Regions from separate parts of the Pseudoalteromonas sp. NZS11 genome, predicted to be linked through region 1. Evidence: predicted binding sites of a transcription regulator. Region 1 holds the regulator's gene; the other holds the start of a gene.
The links. The regulator FliA, encoded in region 1, starts transcription of late flagellar genes. The targets are predictions, from matches to a motif close to CTAAAGNTNNNNNNNNNNNNGCCGATA.
Positions count from the first base shown of each region.

Region 2: I6E82_RS19405 (DUF5610 domain-containing protein) is a predicted target of FliA. The motif match lies at 2,033-2,059, and genes of this name have one in related genera.

Region 1 covers NZ_JADYWP010000001.1:667,895-676,001, reverse strand. Annotated here, with positions in the region: gene I6E82_RS02950 (protein-glutamate methylesterase/protein-glutamine glutaminase) at 1-680, opposite strand, end outside; gene I6E82_RS02945 (chemotaxis protein CheA) at 735-2,942, opposite strand; gene I6E82_RS02940 (protein phosphatase CheZ) at 2,958-3,731, opposite strand; gene cheY (chemotaxis response regulator CheY) at 3,749-4,132, opposite strand; gene I6E82_RS02930 (RNA polymerase sigma factor FliA) at 4,173-4,883, opposite strand; gene I6E82_RS02925 (MinD/ParA family ATP-binding protein) at 4,910-5,770, opposite strand; gene flhF (flagellar biosynthesis protein FlhF) at 5,763-7,244, opposite strand; gene flhA (flagellar biosynthesis protein FlhA) at 7,266-8,107, opposite strand, start outside.
Region 2 covers NZ_JADYWP010000017.1:786-8,892, forward strand. Annotated here, with positions in the region: gene I6E82_RS19395 (RNA recognition motif domain-containing protein) at 1-35, shown strand, start outside; gene murI (glutamate racemase) at 1-798, opposite strand, end outside; gene I6E82_RS19405 (DUF5610 domain-containing protein) at 864-2,003, opposite strand; gene trmA (tRNA (uridine(54)-C5)-methyltransferase TrmA) at 2,166-3,263, shown strand; gene I6E82_RS19415 (DUF523 domain-containing protein) at 3,274-3,726, opposite strand; gene I6E82_RS19420 (thiol:disulfide interchange protein DsbA/DsbL) at 3,786-4,424, opposite strand; gene I6E82_RS19425 (thiol:disulfide interchange protein DsbA/DsbL) at 4,441-5,064, opposite strand; gene I6E82_RS19430 (serine/threonine protein kinase) at 5,099-6,073, opposite strand; gene ccoG (cytochrome c oxidase accessory protein CcoG) at 6,160-7,590, opposite strand; gene I6E82_RS19440 (hypothetical protein) at 7,879-8,107, shown strand, end outside.

The DNA of each region.
Region 1 (8,107 bases):
GGATGAGGGAAATTAGCAGGCAATTGAGTTAATATAGTTTGTAGTGCAACAGGGCCACCTGTAGAAGTGCCAATAGCCACAAGCTGGTATTGCTTTCCACTTGCTCGCATTGAGGCAATATTTGAACCTGACGATGTTGTAGGGGCTGCTCTTTGAAAGCTTCTATCGGGTTGTTTTATCGAAGGCGTTAGTGTGTTTGTTCTTTGCGAAAGTGAGCTTGTTATCGGTTTAGTTGATATTACTGGCTTAGGTGGTGTTGCAGCTTTAAACGTTCGCGGTAAACGTCTTCGCCCTATATCTTTCACTTTATTTTGTAAAAGCTTTATAGCGTCTTCATTATTGCGAGCGATGTCTTCAAATTTTTTCGGTAAAAAATCCATTGCTCCAGCATCTAGCGCATCAAACGTTGCTGTTGCGCCATCACGTGTTAGTGATGAAAACATTAAGATCGGGGTTGGATTACTCGCCATTATCTCTTTAACTGCGCTAATACCATCAAGCACAGGCATTTCGACATCCATAGTGATCATATCTGGACGTAGCTGAGCTGCTTTTTCAACAGCTTCTCTGCCATTCACAGCAAAGCCTATAACTTGTATGTCGCTATCTTGCTCAAGAATTTCGCTTACCCTGCGGCGAAAAAAGCTTGAATCATCAACAACTAAAACTTTAACGGCCATTTAGCTCTCTTATTAAATTTATGCGTAGGTATATATTAAATACCTACTTTATTATTAGCCTGCGTAATGTTTTAACATGTTTGGAACGTCTAAAATCAGTGCAATGCCACCATCCGAAGTTATTGTAGCACCTGCCATACCTGGTGTTCCTTGAAGTAACGCATCAAGCGGCTTAATCACTACTTCTTCTTGGCCAATTAATGAGTCAACAACAAAACCAATTTGCTGCGTACCAATTTGCACAATAACTACATGGCCTTTTGCTTTTCGCTGTGAACGATCTGAGCCTTTAACTAACCAGTGCTCGAGGTAGAATAACGGTATTGCCTTTTTACGCACAATAATTGTTAATTGCCCATCAACCACATTTGTTTTCGTTAAATCTAAGTTGAATATTTCACTAACACCTGCAAGTGGTAACGCAAATGTTTGTGCGCCAACAATTACCATTAAGGTCGGTAATATGGCTAAGGTAAGTGGTACTTTTATCTCTAAAATAGTACCTACACCTAACTCAGATTGAATACTTACAGAGCCGTTTAATTGGGTGATTTTAGTTTTCACCACATCCATTCCAACACCACGACCTGAAATATCAGATATCTCTTCTTTTGTAGAAAAGCCAGGTGCAAAAATTAGGTTGTATGCTTCAGTGTCAGAAAGTCGACTCGCTTGATCGTGATCGAGCACGCCTTTACTAATTGCTATTTTTTTCAGTTTCTCAGCATCCATACCAGCGCCATCATCTTTAATGGTCAACAAAATATGGTCGCCTTCCTGAGACGCTGATAAAGTAACATTACCTGTTCTAGGCTTACCGGCAGCCTCACGAACAGCTGGCATTTCAATACCGTGGTCAACTGAGTTTCGAACTAAATGCACAAGCGGATCGGCTAGTGCTTCCACTAAGTTTTTATCTAAATCGGTTTCTTCACCTACAAGTTGTAAGTCAATGTCTTTGTTTAAGCTGCGTGCTAAATCGCGTACTACGCGAGGGAAACGACCAAATACCTTTTTAATTGGTTGCATTCGCGTTTGCATAACCGCGCCTTGAATATCAGCAGTCACTACATCTAAGTTAGAGATTGCTTTACCCATTGCTTCACTGTCTGAATTGGTCGCTAAACTAACCAAACGATTTCGCACAAGTACTAACTCACCAACCATATTCATAATTTGGTCAAGTCGTTTTGTATCTACGCGAACTGTCGTCTCTGCTGCTGGTGGCGCTGATTTTTTAGGCGTTGCTGGCGCTGCTTTAGCAACCGGTTTTTCTACCGGTTTAGAAGCGGGTGCTTTTACAGGTTCTGGTTTTTTTACAGGCACACTCGCTTTTGCAGCTGGTTTAGCTGGGATATTGGGCTGTTTCACAGCTGGAGTGCTTTCTATTGATTTAGGTGCAGTGCCTTTACCATGAAGTTCATCAAGAAGCGCTTCAAATTCATCATCACTAATTTCATCATCTGATGAATTAGCAGTATTTGACGCTGGTTTAGCTGGTTCTACAGGTGCTTTAACTACACTACTTTGCTCAGGTGCTTTACTCGCAACCTCACCAAAACTGCCAACTCCATGTAACTCGTCTAATAAGCTGTCAAATTCATCATCAGTAATATCACCATTAAAATCACTACTACTTGCTACTGGCTTTTCAACTGCAGGACCTTGTCCTTTACCGTGTAGTTCATCAAGTAAGTTTTCAAATTCATCTTCAGTGATTTCGTTTATTTCAGCATCACTAACCGAAGGAGTTCCGCTAAACATTTCATCAAATGCAAATGGATCTTCCTCATCAGCTATTGGCGTATCAACTACTTCATCAAGAGGTTGTTCAACGTCAGTTTCTGAAGCGACTCCGTTAAGCTCGGCTTCTGTTGGAGGTAGGCCCAAAATGTGGAGGGTTTGAAGTAACTCAGGATCTGCTGGTTCTGGCTTATCCCTATTTTGGATAGTCGCGAACATTTCATTAATGGTGTCGAGCGCTTGTAAAATAACATCCATTAACTCTGAATTGACCGTTCGCACGCCTTGACGTAGTAAATCAAATACGTTTTCAGCGCCGTGGCAAGCATCAACAAGTTCTGTCATAGCTAAAAAGCCTGCACCACCTTTTACAGTGTGAAAGCCTCTAAATATGGCATTTAGTAACTCTGTATCTTCTGGATTATTTTCCAGTTCAACTAACTGTTCAGATAAAAGCTCTAGGATTTCTCCTGCCTCTACAAGAAAGTCTTGTAAAATATCTTCATCGACTTCAAACATGCAGTTACTCTCCTCTTAGAAGCCCAAACTTGATAAAAGATCATCGACTTCATCTTGATCAGATACAACATCATTACGCGATTCTTTATCAATAATAGGGCCTTCAGGACCTGCTAAAGTTTGTGTGGCAACTGGTTCTTTTATTTTTTGTTGTTCTACTTTATTCGCTGTGTTGTCACTGTCATCTTGTTCAGCAAACGCTGTTAAAAGATGAAGTAAGCTTTCTTCTACTTCTCTAACAAGTTCTATAACACGGCGAATAACTTGACCTGTTAAGTCTTGATAGTCTTGAGCCATTAGTACATTTGTCATTAAGCTTTGAAGCTCATCCGTTTTATGATGAGAGTTATTCATAAACTTATCGATACTATGGCAAAGTTGTTTAAACTCACCAAGCTCAATCTCCCGGCTCATTAAACGATCCCATGTCGGTTTGATATGAGATATTTCATCTGCAAGTTGCTGAGCTATAGGTAAACTAGCCTCAACAGCATCCATTGTTTTATTAGCCGCATTTTCTGTCATTTCTATAACATAATTAAGCCGCTTTTTAGCATCTGGAATCGCATCTGTCGTTATGTTAGTTAAGCGAGTATCAAGCTCAAAGCTTTTAAGTGCTTCGTGCAGTTGACGAGTCAACTTCCCAACTTCAGCAAATAATTTAGACTGCTCTTGCGAAGCTGTCTCTAAAATCAACTGATTAGCTTTATCTTGCTCATCGTTTTCTAAATAAATGACGAGTTGACGAGCTTGTTCTAACGTTATTTGAGGCGCAGCTGGTGCTGACATAAGCCTCTCCCCCATCATTAGCCTAAGCGTTCAAATACTTTTTCTAATTTAGTTTTTAATGTTCCAGCCGTAAATGGCTTAACAATATAACCATTAACGCCAGCTTGCGCTGCAGCTATTATTTGTTCTTTTTTAGCTTCTGCCGTTACCATCAATACAGGGATATGTTTTAACTTATCATCTGCACGAATTGCTCTTAAAAGGTCAATACCTTGCATTCCCGGCATATTCCAATCTGTAACCACAAAATCAAACACTTGATTTTGTAACATAGGCAAAGCTGTAGACCCGTCATCAGCTTCTTGAACGTTAGTGAAACCTAAGTCACGTAATAGGTTTTTTATAATTCGTCTCATCGTTGAAAAATCATCAACTACAAGAATTTTCATGTTTTTATCCAAAACATCCCCCAGTGAGGTATTAACCTTAGTTTACTTACTACTAGTTTATCCAGTCATTGATTTTAGCTTTAAGCTTAATCATCGCCTGACCATGTATCTGACTTACACGCGATTCGCTTACATCGAGTATATGTCCTATTTCTTTTAAATTCATTTCATCGTTATAGTATAAAGAAAGTACCATTGCATCACGCTCTGGTAATGACTTTATTGCATTTAGCAAAGACTCATTAAACCGATCATTTTTAACATTATTAAAAGGTTTGTCTAGCGCTAAATCTTGGCCTACGGGAGTAATAACATCCTCATCTACACCAAGGTCTTCTATGCCTAATACTTTACTGGTATTAACATCATTTAAAATATGATGGTACTCATTGAGTGAAATTTCAAGTTTTTCAGCAACTTCTGTATCTGTTGGTTCGCGATTCAGACTGCTTTCGAGCCCAGTAATTGCCTCTGCAACTTGTCGGCTTTTACGGTGTACTGAACGAGGAGCCCAATCACCACGGCGCATTTCATCAAGCATAGCCCCGCGAATACGAATACCGGCGAAGGTTTCAAAGCTTGCGCCTTTTGTTGCATCAAAGTTTTTTGAAGCTTCTATTAAACCTATCATTCCTGATTGAATTAAATCATCAAGCTGAACGCTAGGTGGTAATCGAGCAATTAGATGACATGCCACTTTTTTAACAAGTGATGCATGTTTCTCAACAATCACATTTAAGTTTTGTGTTGATTGATATCCCATAGCTCTATTCACCAATGTTGTCATAATTAGCCGTTTACTAGTTTCTCAATGAAAAACTCTAAATGCCCAGATGGTTGATTTGGTATTGGCCATTTAACTGCTTTTGTCGCCAGCGCTTTGAACGCGAGAGCGGCTGGCGAACTTGGAAAGAGCTCAACAATCACCTTTTGGCGACGTGTTGCTTTGCGCATATTTTCGTCATAAGGAACCGTTGCTACTAGCTCCATTGAAACATCTAAAAAGCGATCGGTAACTTTAGATAGTTTTGCAAACAATTCAGTGCCTTCACGCATACTGCGGACCATATTGGCAACAATTTTGAACTTATAAACACCGTGCTCGCGGCTTAATACTTTAATAAGTGCGTAAGCATCGGTTATTGATGTTGGTTCATCGCACACTACAACCATTACATCTTGTGCTGCTCGTGAGAAGCTTAGCACCATGTCTGAAATACCAGCGGCTGTATCTACAATTAAAATATCAAATTCGGTATTCAATTCGCTAAATGCACGAATTAGCCCGGCATGCTCAGATGGCGATAATTCAACCATACTTTGCGAGCCCGATGTAGCGGGTACAATTTTAATACCAGCAGGCCCTTCAACTAAAATCTCGTCAAGCTCACATTCACCTGACAAAACGTGTGATAAATTGCGCTCTACACGTAAACCAAGCATCACATCACAGTTTGCTAAACCTAAGTCAGCATCCAGCACTAATACTCTATTACCTTGTTGCCCTAGTGCAATAGCAGTATTTAGAGAAACATTTGTTTTCCCCACCCCACCTTTACCACCGGTTACAGCGATAACTTTTACGCCGTTGTTATTGTTTTGACTCATTTTGCGCAGGCCGCTTGCTTGATCTAATACTGTGTTAATCATACATCCCTACTGTACTTGGCGCCACTGCTTGGTGCCTTGAATGTTGTGCTTTTGTTCTTTTTAAATATAACTGCTCAGCCTTTTTCACTAGTTTTTCAGCATTTGCAACACGAATATCTTCTGGCACTCGTTGACCGTTAGTAAGATACCCTATTGGAAGGCGATTTTGAATCGCAATACTAATTATCTCACCCAAACTTAATGATTCATCTAACTTAGTGAAAATACAACCACTTAACTGTACTTTTTTAAAGTGACGTACTGTTTCTTGTAATACATTAATTTGTGCCGTCGCGCTTAGTACTAAGTAACTGCGAATATCCACACGTTGGTTACGCATTAACGTGTTTAACTGCTCAGTTAAACGTAAATCTCGCTGACTCATACCTGCTGTATCAATTAATACTAGACGTTTATTTCGTAAATGATATAAAACTTCAGCTAATTCATTAGCATCTTTAACTTGCTTTACACCACAACCAATAATACGGCCGTAAGTAGCAAGCTGTTCATAAGCACCAATTCTGTATGTATCAGTGGTTATTAAGGCCACTTTATCAGCGCCATATTTTTGTGCGCCTAACGCTGCAAGCTTAGCAACTGTTGTTGTTTTACCAACACCTGTTGGACCCACTAACGCATATACACCACCTTGGCGAAGTATTTCATTATTGGTTGTTTGCATTTGATCTTCGACCATCGTTAACAACGCTTTCCAGCCTTGCTTACGAGATACATCATCAGGTACAAAACATGCCATTTGTTGCGCGACTTCTTTATCAATACCCATACCGACTAAGCGGTCAACCATGCAAGCGCGTGTTGGATCGCGACGCGCCATATCTTGCTGCATTAAGCCTGATACTTGATGCTCAAGTAATTGACGAATTGCGTTCATTTCTTCACGCATTGTTGTCATTTCTTCGCTTTCATTATTGGGTGTTTGTTGGCGAGCCGTTACTGGACTATCTAAATCATCAAAGTCGCTGTCTAAATCATCAAAACCTAAGCTATCCGCTTGAGTTTGTGGACGAACTGGCGCTGCATTTTCAGGAGCAAACATATTTTTAGTACGCTGTTCCATAACTGGTTCTTGATAGTTATCGGTAGTATCAATACCTGATTGTGAAAACATTGATGCAAGTTCAGGGGAGCGAGGACGCGGTGATTGGCGCTCTAACAAAGCCTGTAGGCTGTCAGCCACTTTTGCCTGCGGCTCTGGTTTGGCACGCTGAGGCTCTGGTTTTACAAAATTATGCATACTTTGCTGTGGTGCTTGAGCACGCGGCTCTGCAGTACGTTGTGGTTGCGCTGCTACTTTAGGGGCTGCTTTGTCATAATCAACTGCCGCTACAATTTCTACACCGTTAGCCAGCTTCTTATTTGACATAATAACCGCATCAACACCTAACTCATCTTTAACTTCTTTAAGTGCTGTGCGCATATCTTTAGCAAAAAAACGTTTAATTTTCATGATTCAACCCCTGTTAAAATCTTATTGTTGGCCTACAGAGCTAACAATCTTGATCTGTCTTTCGTCTGGTACCTCTTGATAAGACATCACTCTCAATCCTGGAATGGTGTACTTAACAAAACGAGATAACACAGTGCGTAACATTCCTGACGTTAGCAATATAGAAGGTTCACCGGCCATTTCTTGATTTTGATGCGCTTGTGTCAATGACACTTGAAGTCGCTCTGCAAGTCCAGGCTCAATACCGGCACCTTCATCGCCTGCATTTTGTAATGACTGATGCAACATCTGTTCCAACTCAGGTGCCAAGGTTATGACAGGGATTTCTGATGACATACCAACCGCATCTTGAACAATTAACCGACGCAGAGAAATACGCACTGCAGCCGTTAATACATCAGGGTCTTGGCTACGCGGACCATACTCAACAAGGGTTTGAACAATTGAGCGCATATCGCGAATAGCTACACCTTCATTCAATAAATTTTGCAGTACTTTTACAATTGCAGTTAATGGCAACACATCAGGTACTAGTCCTTCTACTAAGCGAGGATGGCTTTTAGCAAGCATATCAAGCAGGTTTTGAACTTCTTCATGCCCTAGTAGCAACGCCGCACTGTTAGTTAATAACTGGCTAATATGAGTGGCAACTACCGTGGCTGAATCTACAACGGTATAACCTAGTGATTGCGCTTCATCTTTTTGATCAGGCTTAATCCATACTGCATCAAGGCCAAACGCAGGATCTTTGGTTTCAACCCCTTTAATTGGGCCAAATACTTGCCCTGGGTTAATTGCTAGCTCGTCGCCATGTTTAAGTTCGCTTTCACCTGTTGAAACACCCATTAGCGTTATTCTGTAAG
Region 2 (8,107 bases), on a different contig from region 1:
ATGCTCTACGTACTGAGACGGATCAGTCAGTGTAACTAGCTTTACCGCTAGCTTATTGCTAAACACATCAGCCGTTGCATAATATTGCAGCGGCTTTTTTATGTCTGTTAGTTTATTCACACACAAGTTAAGTTGGTTAAGTAAGTAGTTGACTCTGTTTGCTATCGCTACACCTGAATCAAGTAATTTTACATTCCCTTCAAAATACTGACTAATAGGCTCTGCTAATATTGGAAAGTGCGTACATCCTAATACAAGTACATCTATAGTTTTATCTATATGTAGGTCATCAAGCACTTGATGCAACTTGTTTGTATCCAAAGACTCTGTAAAAAAGTATTGCTCAGCTAAAGTTACTAACTCCACACTGCTATATAGATTAACGGTTACATTACGTGCATGCTCAGTAATTAATGTTTTAGTGTATGAACTGGCGACCGTTGCCGGTGTGGCTAATAAGCCAATATGATTTGAACGTGTTAACTCTGCCGCAGGCTTTATTGCTGGCACAACACCTACTATAGGAATATCTGTCATTTGGCGAACAGCGCTAAGTGCAGATGTAGAAGCGGTATTACACGCTATTACAATTAAATCAACATTAAGCGTATTAGCTTTGATGAAATGAATAAGTGAGCATAATCGGTTAATGATGGTTTTTTGAGATTGAGCACCATAAGGTAGTAATGCATTATCCATAAAATAACTGTACTGAGCATTGGGGATACTTTGCTTTATATGCTCAAGTACAGTAGTTCCACCAATACCTGAATCAAAGACCATTATATGCGCTGACAAACTACCGTTCCCACTTTACTTTAAGAACGGCAGTTTGCCATGAGGTATTTATAAAAGAAAGTAGTTTAACTTTGCGTGGTTTCTAAATCAGTAAGCCTGTCGGCTGCCGAATTTAACTGATTAAGGTTTTCGAACATAGACTTTGTGTAATCTACTAACTTATCTATTTGCTCCTGATCTTGATTTAACCATTGGAGAATGCCAGCTAGCTGATTTTGTAATCCAAGCTCACCCGCTTTTTCAAAAGCATTTTTAAGGTCATCATTAAAAGGAGCTAAACCCTCCGCTACTTGTTTTTCTGGTGCTGGTCTATATTCTTCATAGCTTTTAACTGTTGCTATTGTTTTTGTTTGGCGTAAATCCATAGAAAAAGCCACCAGCTGATCGCTGTCTAAACTCAGCTCTTGCGCTTGTTCAAATGCTTCATCTAAATCACCACCAAAAAAGGTTTTACTTAAATCTTGTAAGTCTTCCATCATTACATTAATAGCTTCTTGCTCTTGCTCATTTAAGTCACCATTAACCGACATCGAAAATGATACCTGTCGAGATTGCGATGATGAGCTTGCAAACGACTCGCCATTATTGTTTTGCTGATAGCCACTTGCCGACTGAGATTCAAATGCATCTGCAAAGCTAATACTTACCTCGTCACCTTCTGCGGTGGTAAATTTATACTCTGCATTACTCGTCATACTGACATATTGAGCCTGGCTTATATTTACGCTGGCAGGTTGTGGGTTAAATAACGACTCTTCAAACTTATCGAGCCCATTGTAAATTCCCTCTTTGGACTTATTAATCCCCTCTTCCATGTCATCATTAAATACGCCTGTACCTTTGAGTTCATCAACAGCGTCGTCAATCCCTATTTGGACTCCTTTGCGCGCGTCGCCTAACATATCTTTGAGCTTTTCGTCATCAGCGCCGTTAGCTTTTGCTTTATTAACAGCACTACTTACAAAATCGAGTACGTTTTTTACTATTTCATTAAAATCAAATAGTGGTTTATCTGCTTTTTTTTCTGCGATAGGCAATCCAAGCTGCTCAGCCATTTTATCGCCAAGTACCTTTGCGGCCAACTCTCGGCCTCGTTGTTGATAGCTATCTTGAGGAGACGTAATTGTAGGTTGCTGTATATCAGCTTTATTATTGAATTTATTGATGTTGTTGTTTGGCATAAAGCCATAGTTACCTATTTTCATGATTCGTCTCCTAAGCGTGCGTAATTTATTATCGGCTATAACAATAAAAACTAAAGTACAATGTGCAATAAAACAGCATAAATGCTAGCCAAAACTAGACAAATACGTAGCGCTCCCTACAATAGCGCCGATAAACAGATCTTAGATAAGGTAGTAGCGTTAATGGCAGTTATTAAAATAGATACCACACAGTACCAAACGCAGTTAAGTGAAAAAGAGCAGCGTATTAGTGCACAATTCCAACGTTTTGGTGTGGAGCAACTAGAAGTATTTAGCTCAGAGCCAACTAACTACCGCCAACGTGCTGAATTTAGAGTATGGCACGACGGTGACGATCTGTTTCACATTATGTTTGATCAACAAACAAAAGAAAAAATCCGTGTTGATACATTTGATCCAGCAGCGCCTCTAGTTGGTGAAATAATGCAGGTGATGATTGAGCATCTTAAGCCTTGTGAAATATTACGTCGTAAGTTATTTCAAATCGATTACCTATCCACGCTAAGCGGTGAAATTTTAGTAAGCTTGCTTTATCACAAACCACTTGATGATGAATGGTTAAGTGAAATTAAAGCGCTTAAAGAAAAACTAAGCAGTAAATACAAAATTGACTTTATCGGCCGTGCTCGCAAACAAAAAGAAGTGCTGGGTGATGACTTTGTAACTGAGCGTTTAACAGTTAATGGTCAAGAGCTTATTTATCAACAAGTAGAAAATAGCTTTACTCAGCCTAATGCAAAAGTAAATATTAATATGCTGGAGTGGGCGCAAGATTTATGTAAACCACTTAAAAATGATTTATTAGAACTGTATTGCGGTAACGGTAACTTTTCAATTGCGTTAGCGGGCTGTTTTAATAAAGTATTAGCAACAGAAATATCAAAATCATCTGTTCATTCTGCTCAATACAATATTGCTAAAAACAACGTAGAGAACCTAGATATTATTCGTATGTCGAGTGAAGAGTTTACTCAAGCAATGAATGGCGAGCGTACTTTCTCTCGTTTAGACGGTATTGACCTTAAAAGCTATGACTGCCAAACCATATTAGTTGATCCACCGCGCGCGGGCATGGATGAATTAACGTGTGACTTAGTGGCTAACTACGAAAACATAATTTATATATCGTGTAATCCTGAAACCCTTGAGCGTGACCTTGATCACCTAACACGTACGCACAACGTTAAGCGCTTTGCTATATTTGATCAGTTCCCATATACACATCACATTGAGTCGGGTGTTTTCTTGCAGCGCAAATAACCAGCCAAAATTAAAGTGCCAGTACTTTTATAAGTGCTGGTATTTGCTCTTCGCTAAATACTTGAATACCATTTTTTATTAATAATGCTGTAGTTAAACCTAGCCCTTCGATTTTTACTCCGCGATGCTTTCCATCATATATTGTATTTCGTCCGCAAGAAGGGCTCGATTCTTTAAGTAGAGCAAAACGAACTTGATTCTTTTTACAGAGTTCTAGCGCTATATTAGCTCCAGTTTGAAACTGTTCTGTTACATCTTCTCCTAAATTAGTAACTACACTCCCCTGTATTATTTCAGCAGGAGCTCTAGGAGTAGGAAGCCCACCAGCGACCTCAGGACAAAACACAATTAATCTATTTTGTTTTTGCCACAAATTAAGCTGTGGATGCAAAATTGCGTGTCCTCTACCATCGTAGCGAACAGGCTGCCCTAGCAAACAACTCGATACTAATATTTTTTCCATCGCTATATCCTTATAAAGCAAAAAAGCTCCTTAAGGAGCTTTTTTTGTTTTAGCTAAATTTACTTGTTAGCTAAGTAATTAATCAGTTTGCTGATATCTTCTGGCTCAGTAATACCCGACTCACGACCTAGGTTTAATTTATACTTACCATTTACAATAAATGTAGGTACGCCACGTAGTGCGCCTTTTTCTTTAAAGTAGTCTTGATCACGTTTCATTTTAGAGCTTAGCGTACGTACCGAAAAGCTTTTAAACAGCTTATCAAACTTATCGCCATCAACGCCCTGCGCTACAAATATATCTTTTACATCTGCAAGCTCATTAAATTTAGCGCGTTTTGTATGGATATGATTAAAAATTGCAGAGACAATTTTATCTTTTTGCGGAAGTACTTCTGCAGTAGCGAGTGCTTGGCTCATCATCTGTTGGTTTTCTGGGTCGCGTACACCTACAAAATCAACATGGCTTTTTTTAAATTTAACGTTTTTATCAAGCTTAGGCTTAAACTCACCAATTAGTGCTTCCATGTTATTACATGCAGGGCAGTAAAATGAGAAAAACTCTTTGATTTCTGGCTTTTTAGTTGCACGCTCAGAAACAACGTCGTAATGCACGCCTTCTTCATACGTTGCTGCAAAGCTTGTTGCCGCCATAGGAAGTAGTACTGCAAGCAAACCTGCTTTAACTAATTTAATCATTATTATGCTCCGAAATTTATAGTGCTAATAAAAACGCTACTAACTCATCAAGTTCTTTTTGATTTTTGATGGTGTTGAGGTTTATTTTATATTTATCGTTAACAATAAAAGTAGGTACACCTGTAAGTGCGCCTAATTTTGAATATTTATTTTGTTTGTTTTGCATTGCTTGCTCAGCCGAAATAACTGGCATGCTTGCAATTTCTTGATCAAACGTTGCGCTATCAATACCGTTTACTTCAAGTAATTTTTTAACGTCTTTCATTTCAGTTAAAGGAGCACGCTGAACATGAATACTTTTAAAAATTTGATCGCTAATACTCTGCGCCTGACCATGCTGCTTAGCAATTAAGTAGGCAAAGCTTAAATTACTTTGTGCTTGTGGCGACACGCCACCTAAAAAGTTCACGTGGTTTTTAATAAACTCAGCGCCTTCTGGCAGGCCTTGTTCAATTGCTTTTGCTACTGGTTCAAACTTAAAACAATGTGGACAGTAAAATGAGAAAAATTCGGTTACTTGTGGTGATGTACTTTTGTCTACATCAATAACAGTGTATTGATTATCAACTTCAAACTGTGCAGCAAGTGCTGCAAATGGTAAACATAAAAGTAATAAACTCAGTTTTAATTTTTTAAGCATTTGTATCTCGTTGTACTTGTCTTTAAATAAAATATTACGGCAATAACTTTAACGGTGCTTCTTGCAGTGCTGCAAGTTGCTCCTTCAGTGCTAAAATTTGTTGCTCCCAGTATTTGTCATCAGCAAACCATGTAAAGTTCCGCACAAAGGCAGGATCGCTCCATCGTTTAGCTACCCATCCCATATAATGGATAATACGCATCGCTCGCAGCGGTTCAATTAATTTGAGTTGAGAGTGATCAAAATCACAAAACTCTTCATACGCATTCACAAGGGTGTCTAACTGTAACAGTTGCGTCGCTCTATCGCCACTGAGCATCATCCATAAATCTTGGATTGCAGGACCTTGGCGGCTGTCATCTAAATCAACAAACATGAGCGCATCACCTGCCCACAAAATATTACCAACGTGGCAGTCACCATGTAAGCGAATACTTTGCACATCTTTATACTGTTTTTGCGCCTGCTCTATCACTAAATCTAAAATAGTATAAAAGGCAGTATTTATTCCCATAGGCACTAAGTTACTTTTTTGAAGATGAACTTTGGCTGTATGTAAATACTCCTCGCAGGTAACTGTTGGCCTATAAGTAAAAGGCTTTGTTTTAGCTACTTGGTGCATACGGCCAATTAAACGCCCCATTACATCAAGTTGATCTAAGTTATCAACCTCAAATAAACGCCCGCCGACACTTGGAAACAACACAAACAAATAACCTTCGTGTTCAAACAAGCTTTTCCCATTATATAAAATAGGGGCAACAACAGGCACTTCCGCTTCTGCCAGTTCAAATGCAAAATCATGCTCTTCTTGAATTTGCTCTTTACTCCAGCGCTCTGGGCGATAAAACTTCACTACGTAACGCAGGCCATCATCGGCTTTAAATTGGTACACTCTGTTTTCATAGCTATTGAGTGCCAACAAACCAGATTCGGCGTACACACCTACGCTTTCTATTGCATCGAGTATTAGGTCAGGTGTTAAGTCAATAAAACTAAATTTACTCATACTCTTCTTATATAAAATAAAAAGCGGGTTATATACCCGCTTTTGTTAATTGCTATATCAACTTACCTATTTAAGGTAGGTTGTGATTATCGCGCTTTAAAAAAGTTACTCGACTGCGATATTGTCTCATCCGGCTCATCTACCGGTGAAAGCACAAAGTTAAACTCTGTCATCGACACCTTCAAATCATAAGGGTCCATTACAAGCGACAATGGCACATTATGAGATTGCCCTGCCTGCACAGTAAATGACTGCTTACCAATATACTTAAAGTTATCTAACCCTTGCACTTTAATATTAAAGGTTTGCTCGTACTGCGCTTTATTAATTACCTTTAATGTATAGGTGTTCTCTACTAAACCATCAAAATCGACACGATATAATTGATTTCGATCACGAATGATATCAAAGTCCATTGTTTTACGCAGCGCTATATTAGCTACAAGTGCTCCCGTAAGCACAACAAGTATGACCGTGTAACCAATGATTTTAGCTCGTAGTGGATTCGTTTTATTTTCTGGGGTTTCGAGGTTTCGCTCTGTCGTATATGAAATAAGCCCACGCGGGTATTCCATTTTATCCATTACGCCATCACACGCATCAATACATGCACCACAGTTAATACACTCAGCTTGTAACCCATTTCTAATATCAATACCTGTTGGGCACACTTGAACACACAAGTTACAGTCTATACAGTCGCCTAGCTCTAAATCTTCATGATCTACTTTACGTGAACGAGGACCACGGCTTTCACCACGGCTTTCGTCGTACGTTACAGTGTATGTATCTTTATCAAACATAGCTGATTGAAAACGAGAGTAAGGGCAAATGTGTAAACACATAATTTCTCGCATCCAACCGGCATTACCATAGGTACACGCAGCAAAGAAAATAATACTGACTAGTGCATAACCACCCACGTTAAACGTTACAAAATCAGGAAGTAACTCTCTGATTGGCGTAAAGTAACCCACAAAAGAAATAGCGGTATATAACGAAAACAATACCCAACTAGTATGCTTTGCCGTTTTACGCCAAAACTTATCAAAATTCATGGGTCTTTGATCGAGTTTTTTACGCTGATTAGCTGTGCCTTCAAGCTTTTCTTCAAACCAAATAAAAATAAAGGTCCAAACAGTTTGCGGACATGTGTAGCCACACCACACCCGTCCATAGAAGGTGGTCACTAAAAACAGCGCAAATGCTGCCAGCATAAAAATAAACGCTAATATGGTAAAATCTTGAGGCCATAGCGTTAAACCAAAAATATTGTATTTTTGACCAATTAGATCAAACAGTACTGCTTGCTGGCCGTTAAAATTAATCCAAGGAAGTAACATAAACGCAAGTAGGCCTAAAAAGCCAATGCGCTGCCTAAGTAATTGATGTAGGCCTTTTACGGCACGCACATAAATACGATTTCGGGGATTGAACCTATCATCTTGACGGCTTAAATCCGGTTTTTGGATTTTCACCTCTACAGGGATATTCTTTACTTTAATTTGCTTGTCCATCGAAGTTCCTCAACGCCGCTTGGAAATAAAAATCCAGCAATACTCAAGTACTCTATACTTAAAGCTAGCAAGTTACTTGCTAGGCAGATTTACTTTAATAAATTGCCTTCTCGAATACTTTCAGATATTTCAGAAATATCTGACTGCTGTTAACCATTATAACAATGTTGGTTAAAATTACTGGCATAGATCGCTAATAATTTATTCATCCCAGTTACTTGCTTTTAAAATGCAGTTTATTACACTGCATGGTAATTCAACCCTACTTAGATCAAGGTTTACGTATCCATGAAAAAATTTATTATTTTGGTAGTTGTGATCCTTGCCTTTTTTACAATCGATCATCCGCTTATAAAAGAACCTCGCGAAAGGTTATTAGGTGAAGGCATTGGTTTTTTAAGTGATGCAAGTAAGGTTAACAGAAGCCCTGCTGCAAATATGGCTAAAAATAGAATCAGCACTCAACTTAAATTGTCTGAATCTGAGGGTGAGTACGTAGAAAAAACGTTTACAACAG